One region of the Pilimelia columellifera subsp. columellifera genome, then DNA from elsewhere that is predicted to be linked to it. Evidence: predicted binding sites of a transcription regulator. Region 1 holds the regulator's gene; the other holds the start of a gene.
The links. Region 1 encodes HrcA, which represses chaperone genes, less so after heat shock. Its sites were predicted from a motif close to GGTTNGCACNCTCNNNNNGAGNGTGCNAACC; they were not measured.
Positions count from the first base shown of each region.

Region 2: groES (co-chaperone GroES) is a predicted target of HrcA. The motif match lies at 4,692-4,722, and genes of this name have one in related genera.

Region 1 covers NZ_BAAARY010000015.1:46,904-54,567, reverse strand. The annotation lists gene ABD287_RS14925 (hypothetical protein) at 1-2, opposite strand, end outside; gene ABD287_RS14920 (enoyl-CoA hydratase-related protein) at 131-934, opposite strand; gene hemW (radical SAM family heme chaperone HemW) at 980-2,200, shown strand; gene ABD287_RS14910 (DUF4870 domain-containing protein) at 2,283-2,870, opposite strand; gene hrcA (heat-inducible transcriptional repressor HrcA) at 3,054-4,076, shown strand; gene dnaJ (molecular chaperone DnaJ) at 4,131-5,276, shown strand; gene ABD287_RS14895 (16S rRNA (uracil(1498)-N(3))-methyltransferase) at 5,273-6,004, shown strand; gene ABD287_RS14890 (histidine triad nucleotide-binding protein) at 6,112-6,459, shown strand; gene ABD287_RS14885 (serine hydrolase domain-containing protein) at 6,465-7,664, shown strand, end outside.
Region 2 covers NZ_BAAARY010000005.1:375,825-383,488, forward strand. The annotation lists gene ABD287_RS08560 (ABC transporter transmembrane domain-containing protein) at 1-1,240, shown strand, start outside; gene ABD287_RS08565 (ABC transporter ATP-binding protein) at 1,242-3,005, shown strand; gene ABD287_RS08570 (class I SAM-dependent methyltransferase) at 3,015-4,202, opposite strand; gene ABD287_RS08575 (DUF1918 domain-containing protein) at 4,278-4,487, opposite strand; gene groES (co-chaperone GroES) at 4,817-5,146, shown strand; gene groL (chaperonin GroEL) at 5,218-6,858, shown strand; gene ABD287_RS08590 (WhiB family transcriptional regulator) at 7,064-7,363, opposite strand; gene ABD287_RS08595 (helix-turn-helix transcriptional regulator) at 7,601-7,664, shown strand, end outside.

The DNA.
Region 1 (7,664 bases):
ACCGCCTGCCGCGTCCGGCGGGCGGACCTCGCGCCCGCGGGCCTGCTGCCCCCCTGCACCGTTGCCCCCCAGCTTCGTCGCCTACCGCGTCCTGCCCGCTCAGATCTGCAGGAGTCGCGGTGGTCAAAGTCTACGCGCGCGGTTCAACCGGTGAGAGCGGCGGAATCCACGCGGCCGGCCGCTTCTCCTTGAACGCCGTGACGCCCTCGCGGCCCTCGTCTGAGCCGAAGTAGCCGACGGACAGCGCCGACAGCTCCGTCAACTCCTCCCGCACCGAGGCTCCGGCCGGCCTGCGCAGCAGCCGCTTGGTCTCGCCGAGGGCTACCGGCCCGCCACGGGCGAGCGCCTCGCAGTAGCCGGCCACGGCCCCGTCCAGCTCCGCCGCCGGCCTGGCCGCCGTGACCAGGCCGATCTCGACCGCCCGCCGGCCGTCGAACACCTCGCCGGTGAGGAACAGCTCGCTGGCCGCCCGCGGGGTCAGCCGACGCAGCACCGGGGCGGAGATGATCGCCGGCACCACGCCGATCCGCACCTCGCTGAAGGCGAAGGTGGCGTCCTGGTCACACACCGCGATGTCGACGGCCGCGATGAGCCCCAGGCCACCGGCCCGGGCGGCCCCGCCGACCCGCGCCACGGTGGGCTTGGGGAAGTCCCAGACCGCGGCGAGCAGCTCACCCAGCATCGCGGCCGGCAGCTCCGCCTCCCCGGCGAACGCGGCGGCGGTCTCCTTGAGATCGGCGCCTGAGCAGAAGACCGGCCCGGTGTGGGCGAGCACCACGGCCCGCACGGTGGCGTCGTCGGCGGCGCCGGCGAGGGCCGTGAGCAGCTCGTTCATCAGCGCCCGGGAGAGGGCGTTGCGGTTTTTGGGGCTGTCCAGGGTCAAGGTGGTGATGCCTCGCGCGGTCTGCGCGTGGACCAGGGGGGCGTCGCTCATGGAGGCACCTTAACGACCCGAGGCGCCGGCGCGGATAATGGGCGGATGCCTGGTGCGCTTCCGGACGGCGAGCCCGTCCCCGATGACGGCGCGTTGCCGGTTGACGCGCTGAGCGCCCTGAGCGGGCGCGGGTTCGGGGTCTACGTCCACGTCCCGTTCTGCGCCAGCCGCTGCGGGTACTGCGACTTCAACACCTACACGGCCGCCGAGCTGGGCGGCGGGATGTCCCGGGAGACGTACGCGGACACAGTCCTGGCGGAGCTGGCGCTCGCCGGCCGGGTCCTCGCCGAGCGCCCGCCGCCGGTGGCGGCGGTGTTCTTCGGCGGTGGCACCCCCACGCTGCTGCCCCCGGACGACCTGGGCCGGATCCTGGAGGCCATCGACCGGACCTGGGGACTGGCGCCGGGCGCGGAGGTCACCACCGAGGCCAACCCGGAGTCGGTCACGCCGGCGTCGCTCCGCAGCCTGGTCGGGCATGGCTTCAACCGGATCTCACTCGGCATGCAGTCGGCGTCAGCGGGGGTGCTGCGGGTGCTGGAGCGCCAGCACACCGCCGGACGTGCGCCGGTCGCCGCCGCCGAGGCCCGTGACGCCGGCTTCGCGCACGTCAACCTCGACCTCATCTACGGCACGCCGGGGGAGTCCGCGGACGACTTCGCGGCCTCGTTGGCGTCGGTCGTCGACGCTGGCGTCGACCATGTCAGCGCCTACTCGCTCATCGTCGAGGACGGCACCCGGATGGCGGCCCGGATGCGTCGCGGCGAGCTGGCGTACCCGTCCGACGACATGGCGGCCGACCGTTACCTGGCCGCCGAGGCGGCGTTGGGCGCGGCCGGTTTCGACTGGTATGAGGTGTCGAACTGGGCCACCTCGGAGGCCGCACGCTGTCGGCACAACCTTTTGTACTGGACCGGCGCGAACTGGTGGGGGCTGGGGCCAGGGGCGCACAGCCACGTCGGCGGGGTGCGCTGGTGGAATGTCAAGCACCCGGCCAGCTACGCCGCCCGGTTGGCGGCGGGCCGTTCGCCGGGGCAGGGCCGGGAGCTGTTGACGGCCGAGGACCAGCTCACCGAGGACGTCATGCTGCGGTTGCGGCTGGCCGAGGGGCTGCCGTTGGCGGCGCTTCCGCCGGCCGCCCACGAGGCGGCGGCCCGGGCGCTCGCCGACGGCCTGCTCGCCGCCGACGCCTACGCCGCCGGCCGGGCGGCGTTGACGCTGCGTGGGCGGCTGCTCGCCGATGGCGTCGTCCGCGACCTGTTGTCGTGACCTGTGCCCGGTCGACGACGAACGCCCTGGTCCCGCGATCCGATGGTGACCGATCGCGGGGCCAGGGCGTTGGCTACGTCGGTTACTTGATCATGCGGAACGTCAGCGGGTAGCGGTAGAGCTGCCCGTCGTTGGCCTTGATGCCCGCGATGACCGGCATGATGATCATGACCGGCACAATGATGATCAACCCGAAGCCGCAGGTCACACCGCCGCCAACGATGGCGATGAGCGTCCAGGTGATCTGGAAGTTGAGCGACTCGATCGCGTGCGCGCGCACCGTCGGCGACTCGTTGCCCTTGGCCAGCATCGCGACCAGTGGCGCGACGAACCCGACCAGCAGCGCCCCGAAGTGGGCGATGAGCGCCCAGGTCTTCTCGTCGCTGTTGGCATAGCCGACCGGTACGCCGGGCGTCGGGTAGCCAGGGCCGCCGGTGGGCGACCCGTAGACGTTGCCGGCCGGCGGCGGGCTGTAACCGCCCGGCGTTGGTGCGCCGTACGGGTTCTCAGGTTGCGGCGGCCCGCCGTACGGGCTCGCGGCCGGCGGCTGGCCGTAGCCGCCCGGCGGCGGCGCCGGCGGGAAGGCCCCCGGCGGCGGTGGCGGCGGCGCGGTGGGGTCGTTGTGGTGCCCGGGCGGCTGATCGCCCGGCTGCTGCGGTGACTCGGTCATGAGGCACACCGTACGGCCCGACGTCCATCGTGAGCCAGGCAACACGTCAGCTGGCCATGATCTGGCAGTTCTGCGGCGTTCCCGCAGCGGAGTAGACTGGCACTCGATTTTGCCGAGTGCCAGCATTCTCTCGCCGGGGGCGAGCGCCAGTTACGCCAAGGCCAGTTACGCCAAGGGGGTGTCGTGGGTCCCGACGATCGCAAGCTCGCCGTGCTCCGCGCCATCGTCGAGGACTACGTGCTGACCCAGGAGCCGGTCGGCAGCAAGGCGCTCGTGGAGCGGCACCAGCTCAACGTCTCGCCGGCCACGGTCCGTAACGACATGGCTGCCTTGGAGGACGAGGGTTTCATCCGGCAGCCGCACACCAGCGCCGGCCGGGTGCCCACCGACCGGGGCTACCGCATGTTCGTGGACCGCCTCTCGACGGTGAAGCCGATGTCGTCGGCCGAGCGTCGGGCGATCGAGCGGTTCCTGGTCGGGGCGGTTGACCTCGATGACGTGGTGCACCGGACGGTGCGGCTGCTGGCCCAGCTGACCAGGCAGGTCGCCGTCGTGCAGTACCCGAGCCTGTCCCGGTCCCGGGTGCGTCATCTGGAGCTGGTTCCGGTCTCCACGACCCGGCTCATGGTCGTCATGATCACTGACACCGGGCGGGTCGAGCAGCGGCTGGTGGAGCTGCCCGGCCCGGCGCCGGCCGACCAGGTGCTGAGCCTTCGACAGAAGATCAACGAGAGGCTCGGCGGGGTTCAGCTCAGCGAGACGCCTTCCCTGGTCCAGGGTCTGGTCGAATCGGTTGAGACGGCCGAGCGTCCAACGATGTCGGCGCTGGCGACCGTGCTGCTGGAGACCCTGGTCGAACGGACCGAGGAACGGCTGGCGCTGGCCGGCACCGCCAACCTGGCCAGGGCCGGGCTGTTCGACTTCCAGGGCTCGCTGCGCCCGATCCTGGAGGCGTTGGAGGAGGAGGTCGTCCTGCTCAAACTCATCGGCGAGGTCGGTCCGGCCATCACCCGGGTCCGGATCGGCGACGAGAACGAGATCGACAACCTTCGGACCACCTCGGTGGTCAGCACCGGTTACGGTCCCGGTACGACCATGGTGGGCGGGCTCGGCGTCGTCGGTCCCACCCGGATGGACTATCCCGGCACCATCGCGGCCGTCCGTGCCGTGGCCCGCTACCTGGGCGATCTGCTGGCGAAGAACTGACCGCCGGGGCCGACCCCCGGCGCCGCACCCGATCGACGCGAGGACATAGAGGCAGTGGCCAAGGACTACTACGGCATTCTCGGCGTGAACCGCACCGCCACGGATGACGAGATCAAGCGCGCCTACCGGAAGCTGGCCCGGCAGTACCACCCGGACATCAACCCGGACCCTGACGCGCACGAGAAGTTCAAGGACATCAACGCCGCCTACGAGGTGCTCTCCGACGACCAGAAGCGGCAGATCGTCGACATGGGCGGCGACCCGCTGGGCCCGGGCGGTGGTGGCGGCCCCGGCGGCGGCCCGGGTGGGCCGTTCGCCGGTTTCCAGGACATCATGGACGCCTTCTTCGCCACGGCGGGCGCCGGCGCCGGCGGTGGACGCGGCCCCCGTCCCCGCACCCGTCCCGGCGCGGACGCGATCCTGCGGCTTGAGCTGGACCTGTCCGAGACCGCGTTCGGCGTCGAGGCGCCGATCACCGTCGACACCGCGATCCTGTGTGCCACCTGCTCCGGCGCGGGCGCCGCGGCCGGCACCCACCCGACGCCGTGCGACACCTGCGCCGGTCGGGGCGAGGTGCAGACCGTCCAGCGGACCTTCCTCGGCCAGATGGTGTCGAGCCGGCCGTGCGCTGCCTGCCAGGGTTTCGGCTCGACCATCCCCTCGCCGTGCGCCACCTGCGCCGGCGACGGCCGGGTCCGGACCCGGCGCTCGCTCACCGTCAAGATCCCGGCCGGTGTCGAGGACGGCATGCGGATCAGGCTGGCCCAGCAGGGCGAGGTCGGCCCGGGCGGTGGCCCGGCCGGGGACCTCTACGTCGAGATCCACGAACGCCCGCACGATGTCTACTCCCGCAAGGGCGATGATCTGCACTGCCGGGTCACCCTGCCGATGGCCTCGGCGGCGCTGGGGACCAGGCTGACCATCAAGACGCTCGACAGCGAGGAGCAGATCGACGTCCGCCCTGGCACCCAGCCCGGCGCGACGTTGCGGCTGCGCGGCAAGGGCGTGCCGCATCTGCGCGGGCAGGGCCGCGGCGACCTGTTCGTCCATCTGGACGTGCGCACGCCGACCAAGCTCGACGCCGACCAGGAACGGATGCTGCGGGAGTTCGCGGCCGTCCGCGGCGAGGACGTCGCCGAGCTGAGCAAGCAGGGCGGCTTCTTCTCCCGGGTCCGGGACGCGTTCCACGGGCACGCGTGAGCGACCCGCTGTTCCTGGTCGACGCGCTGCCGACCGGCGACAGCGCTGTCCTGACCGGCCCTGAGGGCCACCACGCCGCGACGGTGCAGCGGCTGCGCGTCGGGCAGGGCCTTCTGCTCGGCGACGGGCGCGGCGGGATCGCCCGGGCCCGGGTGGCCGCGGTGGCGCGGGGCGAGCTTGAGCTGGCGGTCGGCGAGCGGTGGTTGACGCCGGCGGCCGATCCGCGGCTGGTCGTCGTCCAGGGCCTGCCGAAGGGGGAGCGGGGCGAGCTGGCGGTCCAGTCGATGACCGAGGTCGGCGTGGACGAGATCGTGCCGTGGGCGGCGGCCCGGTGCGTCACCCAGTGGCGCGGGGAGCGGGGCGCGAAGGCCCGCGGCAAGTGGGCCGCCGTCGCCCGGGAGGCGATGAAGCAGGCGCGGCGTAGCTGGCTGCCTTCGGTTGCCGGGGCGCCGGTCGAGTCCACGGCGATCGTCGCGGACCGGCTGCGAGAGGGCGCCTCCTTCGTCCTGCACGAGGAGGCCACGGACCGCCTGACCACGGTGGGCCTGCCGGCCGCCGGAGTCATCACGGTGGTCGTCGGCCCCGAGGGTGGCATCACCGCCGACGAGCTGGCCGCGTTCGCGGCCGCCGGGGCGCGCGCCGTACGGCTGGGCGATTCGGTGTTGCGCACCTCGACCGCGGGAGTGGCCGCGCTGTCGGTGCTCAACGCCCGCCTCGACCGCTGGTAGCCGTTCAACCGCTGGTCGCCGCGCTGAGCGCCGCGCCGTCCGGTTTGGGGGCTGTCCCGGCCGGGGGAGCGCGCGGCGGGCGTCGTCGGCGCCCATAGGATCGGGCGGTGAGCGACTGCCTGTTCTGCCGAATCGTGGCTGGGGCGATCCCAGCGGACAAAGTCATCGAGACCGGGGATACCCTCGCGTTCCGGGACATCGCGCCGAAGGCGCCGACGCACGTCCTGGTCATCCCCAAGGAGCATCACGTCGACATCGCGGCGCTGGCGCAGGCGGCCCCGGCTCTCGCCGGTCAGGTGCTCGCCACCGTCGCGGCGGTCGCCGATGCCGAGGGCCTGCGCGAGAGCGGCTTCCGGGTCATCTTCAACACCGGCGAGGACGGTGGCCAGGAGGTCCCGCATGTCCACGCGCACGTCGTCGGCGGCGCAGCGGTCGGCCCCATGCTGGCCCGGTGAGCGACGTGACGATCACCCCCGACGTCGCGTTCCGCCGGTACTCCCGCGCCACCGCCACCGCCCAGGCCGAGGGGCGGGTCCCGGCGCTGTCGGTGGCGTTGACCCGCGCCGACCGGCCGCTGTGGACGATGCAGATCGGCGACGCGGGCGGCGTGCCGCTCGACGCTGACACCCGGTTCCGGATCGGGTCGGTCACCAAGACGTTCACCGCAGTGCTGGTGTTGCAGTGCCGCGACGCCGGGCTGCTCGGACTCGACGACCCGGTCAGCGCCCATGTGCCGGTCCCCGGTCGCCTCGACGCCACCATCCGTCAGCTTCTGACGCACACCTCGGGAATGCAGCGGGAGCCGTTCGGCGACGTGTGGGACACCCTGGTCGCCCCGGACGACCGCCAGTTCCTCGCTGACCTTGCCCGCGCGGAGCGGGTTCTCGCCCCGGCCCGCCGGTACCACTACTCAAACCTGGCGTTCGCCCTCCTCGGCCAGGTCGTCGCGGCGGCGCGGCGTTGTTCCTGGGCGGACGCCCTGGGCGAGCGTCTGCTGCGTCCGTTGGGCCTGGAGGCGATCACGGTCGAGCCGACCGATCGGGCGGCGACCGGTTACCTGGTCGACGAGTACTCCGACCACGCCCGACCGGAGCCGGCGGTGGACTTCCGTGCCCTCGCGCCGGCAGCCCAGTTGTGGGGCACGGCCGCGGACCTGGCCCGGTGGGCGGCCTTCTTGGCCGATCCGGCGTCGATCGACCCGGCCGGGGCGGTGCTCGCCTCCGCGACGTTGGAGGAGATGCGCTGGCCGCAGACGGTCACCGACAACAGCCTCGGCGCGTTGCAGCTCGGCCTCGGGTTGATGATCCTCAACCGTCCGGACCGGGTGGTCCAGGTCGGTCACTACGGCGCCATGCCCGGGTTCCTGGCCGGGGCGTTCGGCCAGCACGGCGGGGCGGGAACGCCGCGTGCCTTCGGCTGCGCCGTCCTCGGCTCCGCGGGCGGCGCCGTGACCATCCTCGAACTGACGCATCAGCTGCTGGACCTGGCTGTCGCGGCCGACCCGGCTGACGTGCCGCCATGGCGCCCGGGCGAGCCTGCTCCGGAACAGTTCCGGTCGGTGTTGGGGCGGTGGTGGAGCGAGGGCTTCCCGCATGATTTCCGCTGGCGCGAGGGCCGGTTGGAGGCCCGGATGCCCAGCGCCCCGGCGAACCAGCCCGCG
Region 2 (7,664 bases), on a different contig from region 1:
GATGCTGTCGACGTCGGTCCCGTTGGGGCTGATCGTGGTGGTTGGCGTGCCGGTGCTCATGGCGGTGGTGGGCCTGCTCATCCGCCCGCTGCACGTCCGCCAGCGGGCGTACCGGGCCCAGCAGGCGGAGCTGACCGGACGGGCCAACGACATCGTCAACGGGTTGCGGGTGCTGCGCGGCATCGGCGGCGAGGAGGTCTTCGCCGGCCGGTACCGGGAGCAGTCGCAGCAGGTCCGGGTGGCCGGGATGCGGGTGGCCCGGGTGGAGTCGCTGCTCGACTCGGCGCAGGTGCTGCTGCCGGGGACGTTCGTGGTCCTGGTGGCCTGGGTCGGGGCGCGGTTCGCGCTCGACGGCGAGATCACCGTGGGCCAGCTCATCGCCTTCTACGCGTACGCGGCGTTCCTCACCCACCCGATCCGGCACCTCATCGAGGCGGTCGACAAGATGACCCGTGGCCACGTGGCCGCCCGTCGGGTGGTGCGGTTCCTGTCGTTCACGCCGGACCTGACCGACCCGGTCGTGCCGGCGACCCGGGTCGGGGGCCAGGCCACTGCGCTCGCGCACGCCGACGGCGAGTTGGTCGACCCGGAGACCGGCGTGACGGTGCGGCCCGGTCAGTTGACGGCCGTGGTCGCCACCGACCCGGAGCTGGCCCAGCGGATCGCCGACCGGCTCGCCCGGTACGTCGACAGCGACGCCGCCCTCGGCGACGTGCCGCTGGCGCGGCTGCCGCTGGCCACCGTCCGGGCCACGATCATGCTGGCCGACAACGACGCCCACCTGTTCGCCGGCCGCCTGCGCGACCAGCTCGACCCGCACGGGCTGGCCGACGACGGGCAGGTCGCGTCGGCCGTCGCCGCCGCGCAGGCCGTCGATATCGTCGATGCCCTGCCGGACGGGCTGGAGACGGTGGTCAGCGCCCGGGGTCGGGACTTCTCCGGCGGGCAGCAGCAGCGGTTGCGGTTGGCCCGGATGTTGCTGCTCGACCCGCCGATCCTGCTTCTGGTCGAGCCGACCAGCGCCGTCGACGCGCACACCGAGGCCCGGGTGGCCACGGCGTTGCGTCGGGCCCGCGCCGGCCGGACCACTGTCGTGTTCGGGACCAGTCCGCTGCTGCTGGACGCCGCCGACGCCGTCGCCTTCGTCGACGACGGCCGGGTGGCCGCCGTCGGGGCCCATCGTGAGCTGCTCGACACCCACCGCCGTTACGCGGCCGTGGTGACCCGTGAGGAGGACTGAGATGGCCCAGTCGCTACCCGTAGCCGACGCCGACACGGTCCACCGGTACGCCCGCTCGCTCCTGCGCCGGCACCCGCGCGAGCTGGGCGCGGTGCTCGGCTTGCACGCCCTCGTCGCGGTCGCCGGCCTGGTGGCCCCGCGGCTGGTCGGCGACCTCGTCGAGGGCCTCGGCAACGGGATCACCGTGGCCGCCATCGACCGGATCGCGCTGGCGCTCGGCGGTTTCGTCCTGCTCCAGGCGGTGTTCCAGCGGTTCGCCGCGTTCGCCTCGGCCCGGTTGGGCGAGCGGGTGCTGGCCGAGCTGCGCGAGGAGTTCGTCGCCCGGGTGCTGGCCCTGCCGTTGTCGACAGTGGAGCGAGCGGGCAGCGGCGACCTGCTCAACCGGTCCTCTCGTGACGTGGCCGGGCTGTCCCACAGCGTCCGCAAGGCCGCCCCGGAGACGATGGTCGCCCTGGTCAGCCTGACGATCTGGGCCGTCGCCCTGGTGGTCAACTCGCCGTTGCTGGCGTTGCCGTGCCTGGTGGTCGTGCCGCCCCTGGTGTGGAGCACCCGTTGGTACCTGCGCCGGGCGCCGGCCGGCTACCTGGCCGAGAGCGCTGCCTACTCCGACATCACCGACGGCATGGCGGCCACCGTCGAGGGCGCCCGCACCGTCGAGGCGCTCGGGTTGCAGGGGCAGCGCCGCCAGCGCACGGACGCCGACATCGGCGGCTCGTTCCGCGCCGAGCGGTACACCCTGTTCCTGCGCTCGGTGTGGTTCCCGGTCATCGAGGTGGCGTTCTTCGGGCCGATCGTGGCGACCCTGGTGTTCGGCGGCTGGTTCTACCTGTCCGGCTGGGTGACGCTCGGGCAGGTGACCGCGGCGGTCCTGTACGTGCAGCTGCTCATCAGTCCGCTGGACCGGTTGCTCACCTGGCTCGACGTGCTCCAGGTCGGCGCCGCGTCGCTGGCCCGGCTGCTGGGCGTCGGCCAGGCGCTGGACGACCGGACCCCCTCGGACCGTCGTCCGACCGGTGACCAGATTGTCGCCGACCGGGTGTCGTTCGCCTACACCGAGGGCCGGGACGTGCTCCGTGATGTGTCGCTGACGTTGCGTCCGGGGGAGCGGCTGGCGATCGTCGGGCCGTCCGGGGCTGGCAAGTCGACGCTCGGGCGGCTGCTGGCCGGCATCCATCCGCCGGGCGCGGGGTCGGTGACCGTGGGCGGGGCGCCGTTGACCGGCCTGCCGTTGGCGGAGCTGCGCGGTCAGGTGGCCCTGGTCACCCAGGAGCATCACGTCTTCGTGGGGTCGCTGCGCGACAACATCACTCTGGCCCGCCCGGGCGCCGACGAGGCGCGGCTGCGGGAGGCGTTGGCGGCCGTCGACGCCCTGGACTGGGCGCTGGCGCTCCCGCACGGCCTGGACACTATGCTCGGGGCCGGCCACCACGCGTTGACTCCGGCGCAGGCCCAGCAGGTGGCGTTGGCCCGGTTGGTGCTGGCCGACCCGCACACCCTGGTGCTGGACGAGGCGACGTCGCTCATCGACCCGCGGGCGGCCCGGCACCTGGAGCGTTCGCTGGCGGCGGTGCTGGCGGGCCGGACTGTGGTGGCGATCGCGCACCGGCTCTTCTCCGCCCACGACGCGGACCGGGTGGCGGTGGTCGAGGACGGCCGGATCGTTGAACTGGGCTCGCATGACGAGCTGGTGGCGGCCGGCGGCTCTTACGCGGCCCTGTGGCGTTCGTGGCACGGGGCCAGCGCGTCGGACACCGCGACGGTGTGACCGGCGGTCCTATCGTGGGACCGGCTGGCAGATCAGCACGAACGGGTCGTCGCCGATCCGGGTCAGGGCCAGGGAGGCCGATCCGTCGCCATTGAGTTTCAGCTGCTTGCGCAAGGTCTCCGGCGTCAGCGCTGAGCCCCGCTTGCGGATCTCCACCCGGCCGACGCCCCGTTCCCGCAGCAGCGCCCTGAGTCGCTTCAACGAGAAAGGCAGGACATCGGTCACGGCGAAACGCTGCGCGAACGGTGTCGCGGTGGGGGCGTCGGCGTAGACGTAGGCGATCCGCTCGTCGGCGAGCCCGCCGCCGACGGTGGTGGCGAACTCCGCGACCAGGTGCGCGCGCACCACCGCCGGGTCCGGATCGAACAGGTACGGCCCCACGCCGGTCACCGGCGCCGCCGACACGCCGTCGCCGGTCAGCTCGGCCACCCGGGCGTCGGTGAGCACCGACGCCCGGCGCGGCGCCCGGGCGACCGGCCCGCACCAGAACGCCGCCTCCACCAGGTCCCCGCCGACGCTCACCCATTCGGCCTCGGCGCCGGCCGGGATCAACGCATGGTCGATCCCGGGCGCAACCTTGAGCGCGACGACGGGCACGCGGTCGATGAGGCTGGTCACGAAGTCCCACGGTGGCGAGTACGCGCGCGGGTCGAACACTCGCCGCCCGGCGGCGCCGGACCGCCGGGCGGGGTCGCAGAACGCCGCGTCGTACCCGTCGAGCTTCACGGTCGTAGCGTCGGCGCAGCGCACCGTGACCCGTTCAGCCAAGCCCAACGCCTCGACGTTGTGCCTGGCCACGGCGGCGGTGACCGGGTCAGCCTCGACGGCGTGGACCTGAATTCCGGCGCGTGCTGCGGCCAGGGAGTCCGCTCCCAGGCCGCTGCCGAGATCGATCAGAGTCCGTACACCCGCGTCCCGCAGTCGCAGCGCCCGCCGGTCGGCGACGACCCGACGGGTGGCCTGTTCCAGGCCCGCGCGGGTGAACAGCATGGCCGCGGCGTCCGACCCGAACTTGCCCGCGGCCCGGTGACGCAGGCGCGCCTGAGTGAGCGCGGCGGCAGCCAGGTCCGGGGCGATTCCGGCGGCGCGCAGGGCGCTCGCCGCCGCCAGCTGGTCGGTGTCGACCAGCTGGTCCGCGGTGGCCAACGCGGCCGTTCCGGCGCCGGCGCGCAGCGCGGTGAGCTGATCGAGATCCACCGTCCCATTGTCCCGACGGCGGTCGCGCTGCCGTCCGCGGGCCTGGTCCGCGGCGGGCGGTCCGGCGTGGGCGGGTCAGCGCCGGCCGGCGGCGGCCGTCGCGCTGCCCTGTTCGATGACGCAGTCGGGGCCCGGGAACATCAGGCTCTCGTGTCCGTCGGGGTAGCGGACCCGGTACGGCGGCGTGCCGTCCGCTCCGCGCACCTCGATGATCTCCCCGATCCGGTCGCTGCCCCCCACGACGTTGCTGTGCACATGCAGTCGATCTCCGACGTCAGCGCGCATCCCCATCTCCCCCAAACCTCGTCACTCCAACCGACCCCTCGATCTTCCGCGTTGCCCACGACTCCCGCGCGACGAATCGGTGGTTTGCCGCCGCCGGGGTCGTGGCCGACGCCGTGAAGTCGCGGGGGAGGGGCGGGCGGGTGGATTTAAGGGTGGCCTTTGGCACTCTCCTTGACGGAGTGCTAGGTGGCGACATAACGTCTGCGTTAGCACTCTCGCCATGAGGGTGCCAGTCTTCGGTCGCCCACTGGGGCGGCCCGGAGGATCACTGCCAGGCGGACCGGCACCCGCGACGACGGCCCCGCCTCCAGTGGCATGAGACGCCATCGATGTGCCCCGGGAGGGTATCCGTGACTACCGCGACCAAGGTTGCGATCAAGCCGCTTGAGGACCGCATTGTGGTCCAGGCGAACGAGGCCGAGACCACCACCGCGTCTGGCCTGGTCATCCCCGACACCGCCAAGGAGAAGCCGCAGGAGGGCACTGTCCTCGCGGTTGGTCCGGGCCGGGTCGACGACAACGGCAACCGGATCCCGGTTGACGTCCAGATCGGCGAGACCGTCCTGTACTCGAAGTACGGCGGCACCGAGGTCAAGTACGCCGGCGAGGAGTACCTGGTGCTCTCCGCCCGCGACGTCCTCGCGGTCATCGAGAAGTAATTTCGTCGCCATCGCCCCGGATCAGCGTTCACCCGCCGGTCCGGGGCGATGTCGCTGAGAAAGGGACAGTCATGGCAAAAATCCTGAGTTTCTCGGACGACGCCCGCCACCTGCTTGAGCACGGAGTCAACGCGCTCGCGGACGCGGTCAAGGTCACCCTCGGCCCGAAGGGCCGCAACGTCGTGCTGGACAAGAAGTTCGGCGCCCCGACGATCACCAACGACGGCGTCACCATCGCCAAGGAGATCGAGCTCTCCAACCCGTACGAGAACCTTGGCGCGCAGCTCGTCAAGGAGGTCGCGACCAAGACCAACGACGTCGCCGGCGACGGCACCACCACCGCCACGGTGCTCGCTCAGGCGATGGTCCGCGAGGGCCTGCGCAACGTGACAGCCGGCACCAACCCGATGGGCCTCAAGCGCGGCATGGACCTGGCCGTCGAGACCATCTCCAAGGCGCTGCTGGACAAGGCGATCGAGGTGGCCGACCGCAGGTCGATCGCCAACGTCGCCACCGTCTCGGCCCAGGACGCCACCATCGGCGACCTCATCGCCGAGGCGATGGAGCAGGTCGGCCGCGACGGGGTCATCACCGTCGAGGAGGGCTCCACGCTCGCGACCGAGCTGGCCGTCACCGAGGGCATGCAGTTCGACAAGGGCTTCATCTCGCCGCACTTCGCCACCGACGCCGAAGCCGGCGAGGCGGTTCTCGAGGACGCCTACCTGCTCATCACGAACGGCAAGATCTCCGCGATCGAGGAGCTGCTGCCGCTGCTGGAGAAGGTCATGGGGGCCGGCAAGCCGCTGCTGGTCATCGCCGAGGACGTCGAGGGCCAGGCCCTGGCGACCCTGGTGGTCAACGCGATCCGCAAGACCGTCAAGGTCTGCGCGATCAAGGCGCCCGGCTTCGGCGACCGTCGCAAGGCGATGCTCCAGGACCTGGCGATCCTCACCGGCGGCGAGGTCGTCGCCGCGGAGCTGGGCTACAAGCTCGACTCGGTCGGCCTGGAGGTGCTCGGGAAGGCCCGGCGCATCGTGGTCGACAAGGAGAACACCACCATCGTCGATGGTGGCGGCAACCGGGACGCGGTCGCGGACCGGGTGAGCCAGATCCGCAAGGAGATCGAGGCGTCCGACTCAGACTGGGACCGGGAGAAGCTGGGCGAGCGCCTGGCCAAGCTCTCCGGCGGCGTCGCGGTGATCAAGGTCGGCGCGGCCACCGAGATCGAGCTCAAGGAGCGAAAGCACCGGATCGAGGACGCCATCGCGGCGACCCGGGCCGCGGTCGAGGAGGGCATCGTCCCCGGCGGCGGCGCGGCGCTCGCGCAGATCGCGACCGTCCTCGACGGGCTCAACGTGGACGGTGAGGCCGCCGTCGGCGTGTCGATCGTCCGTTCGTCCCTGGTCGAGCCGCTCCGCTGGATCGCCCAGAACGCCGGCCACGACGGTTACGTCGTGGTGGAGAAGGTCCGGTCGGCGCAGTGGGGTCACGGCCTCAACGCGGCGACCGGCGAGTATGTCGATCTGGTCGGTGGCGGCATCGTCGACCCGGTGAAGGTGACGCGGAACGCGGTCACCAACGCCGCGTCGATCGCCGGCCTGCTGCTGACGACGGAGTCGCTTGTGGTGGAGAAGCCGGCCGAGGCCGCGCCGGCCGCTGGCGGTCATGGTCACAGTCACGGGCACGGGCACCAGCATGGCCCCGGTTTCTGATCCTGCGCGTGCGCGGTCTGATCTTTCCGGCGGAAGCCTGACCGTTTCGAACGTCTGATCGTTTCGGAAAACGGCGTGTGATGTGCGGTAGCCACCACGATGTGCGTCCCTGACGTCTGACGTCAGGGACGCACTTCGTTTGGCCTGGTTTCGTCACTGATGGGGTCCGCGAGACGCCGGCGATCTTTCAGTCCTTTTGCGCCGATCAGGCGGTTCGCTGAAGCGGCAACCGGCCGGTGGCGAGGATGCGGTTCCGTTCCCCTTCGCCCAGACCACCCCAGATGCCGTACGGCTCCCGTACCTGTAGCGCGTGCTCCAAGCAGCGGCGGCGCACCGGGCAGGCGGCGCAGATCGCTTTGGCGCGGTCCTCGCGGCGTCTGCGGGCGGCGCCACGTTCCCCTTCGGGGTGGAAGAAACGCGCGCTGTCGCGTCCCCGGCAGGCGCTGTGGCGTTGCCAGTCCCAGGCTTCCGCGACCGGTGTCGGCAATCTGCGCACATCAGACATTTAGGTACTCCTTCTGTGCGGAACCGTTTGTGTCGCCCCGAGGGCGTAGGCGTTTAGCCCTGAGCGTCGTTTATTTACCCGGGGGCGCGAGTTCGTACACCTCGGCTGCGGGGCAGCGCCAGTAACGATCGAAAGCCCGACAGGGAACTGTTCGGAACTTTCCGCTTGTTTCCCCCGAAAGCACGTAATGATCAAACGAACGCGTGGTCTCCTCCATAGAGGAGAGGGGAAGAATCAGTGCGAAGCGTCCTCGTGTGCGTCCGGTCATCGCCCGCCGCCCAGACGGTCGCCACCTGTGCGG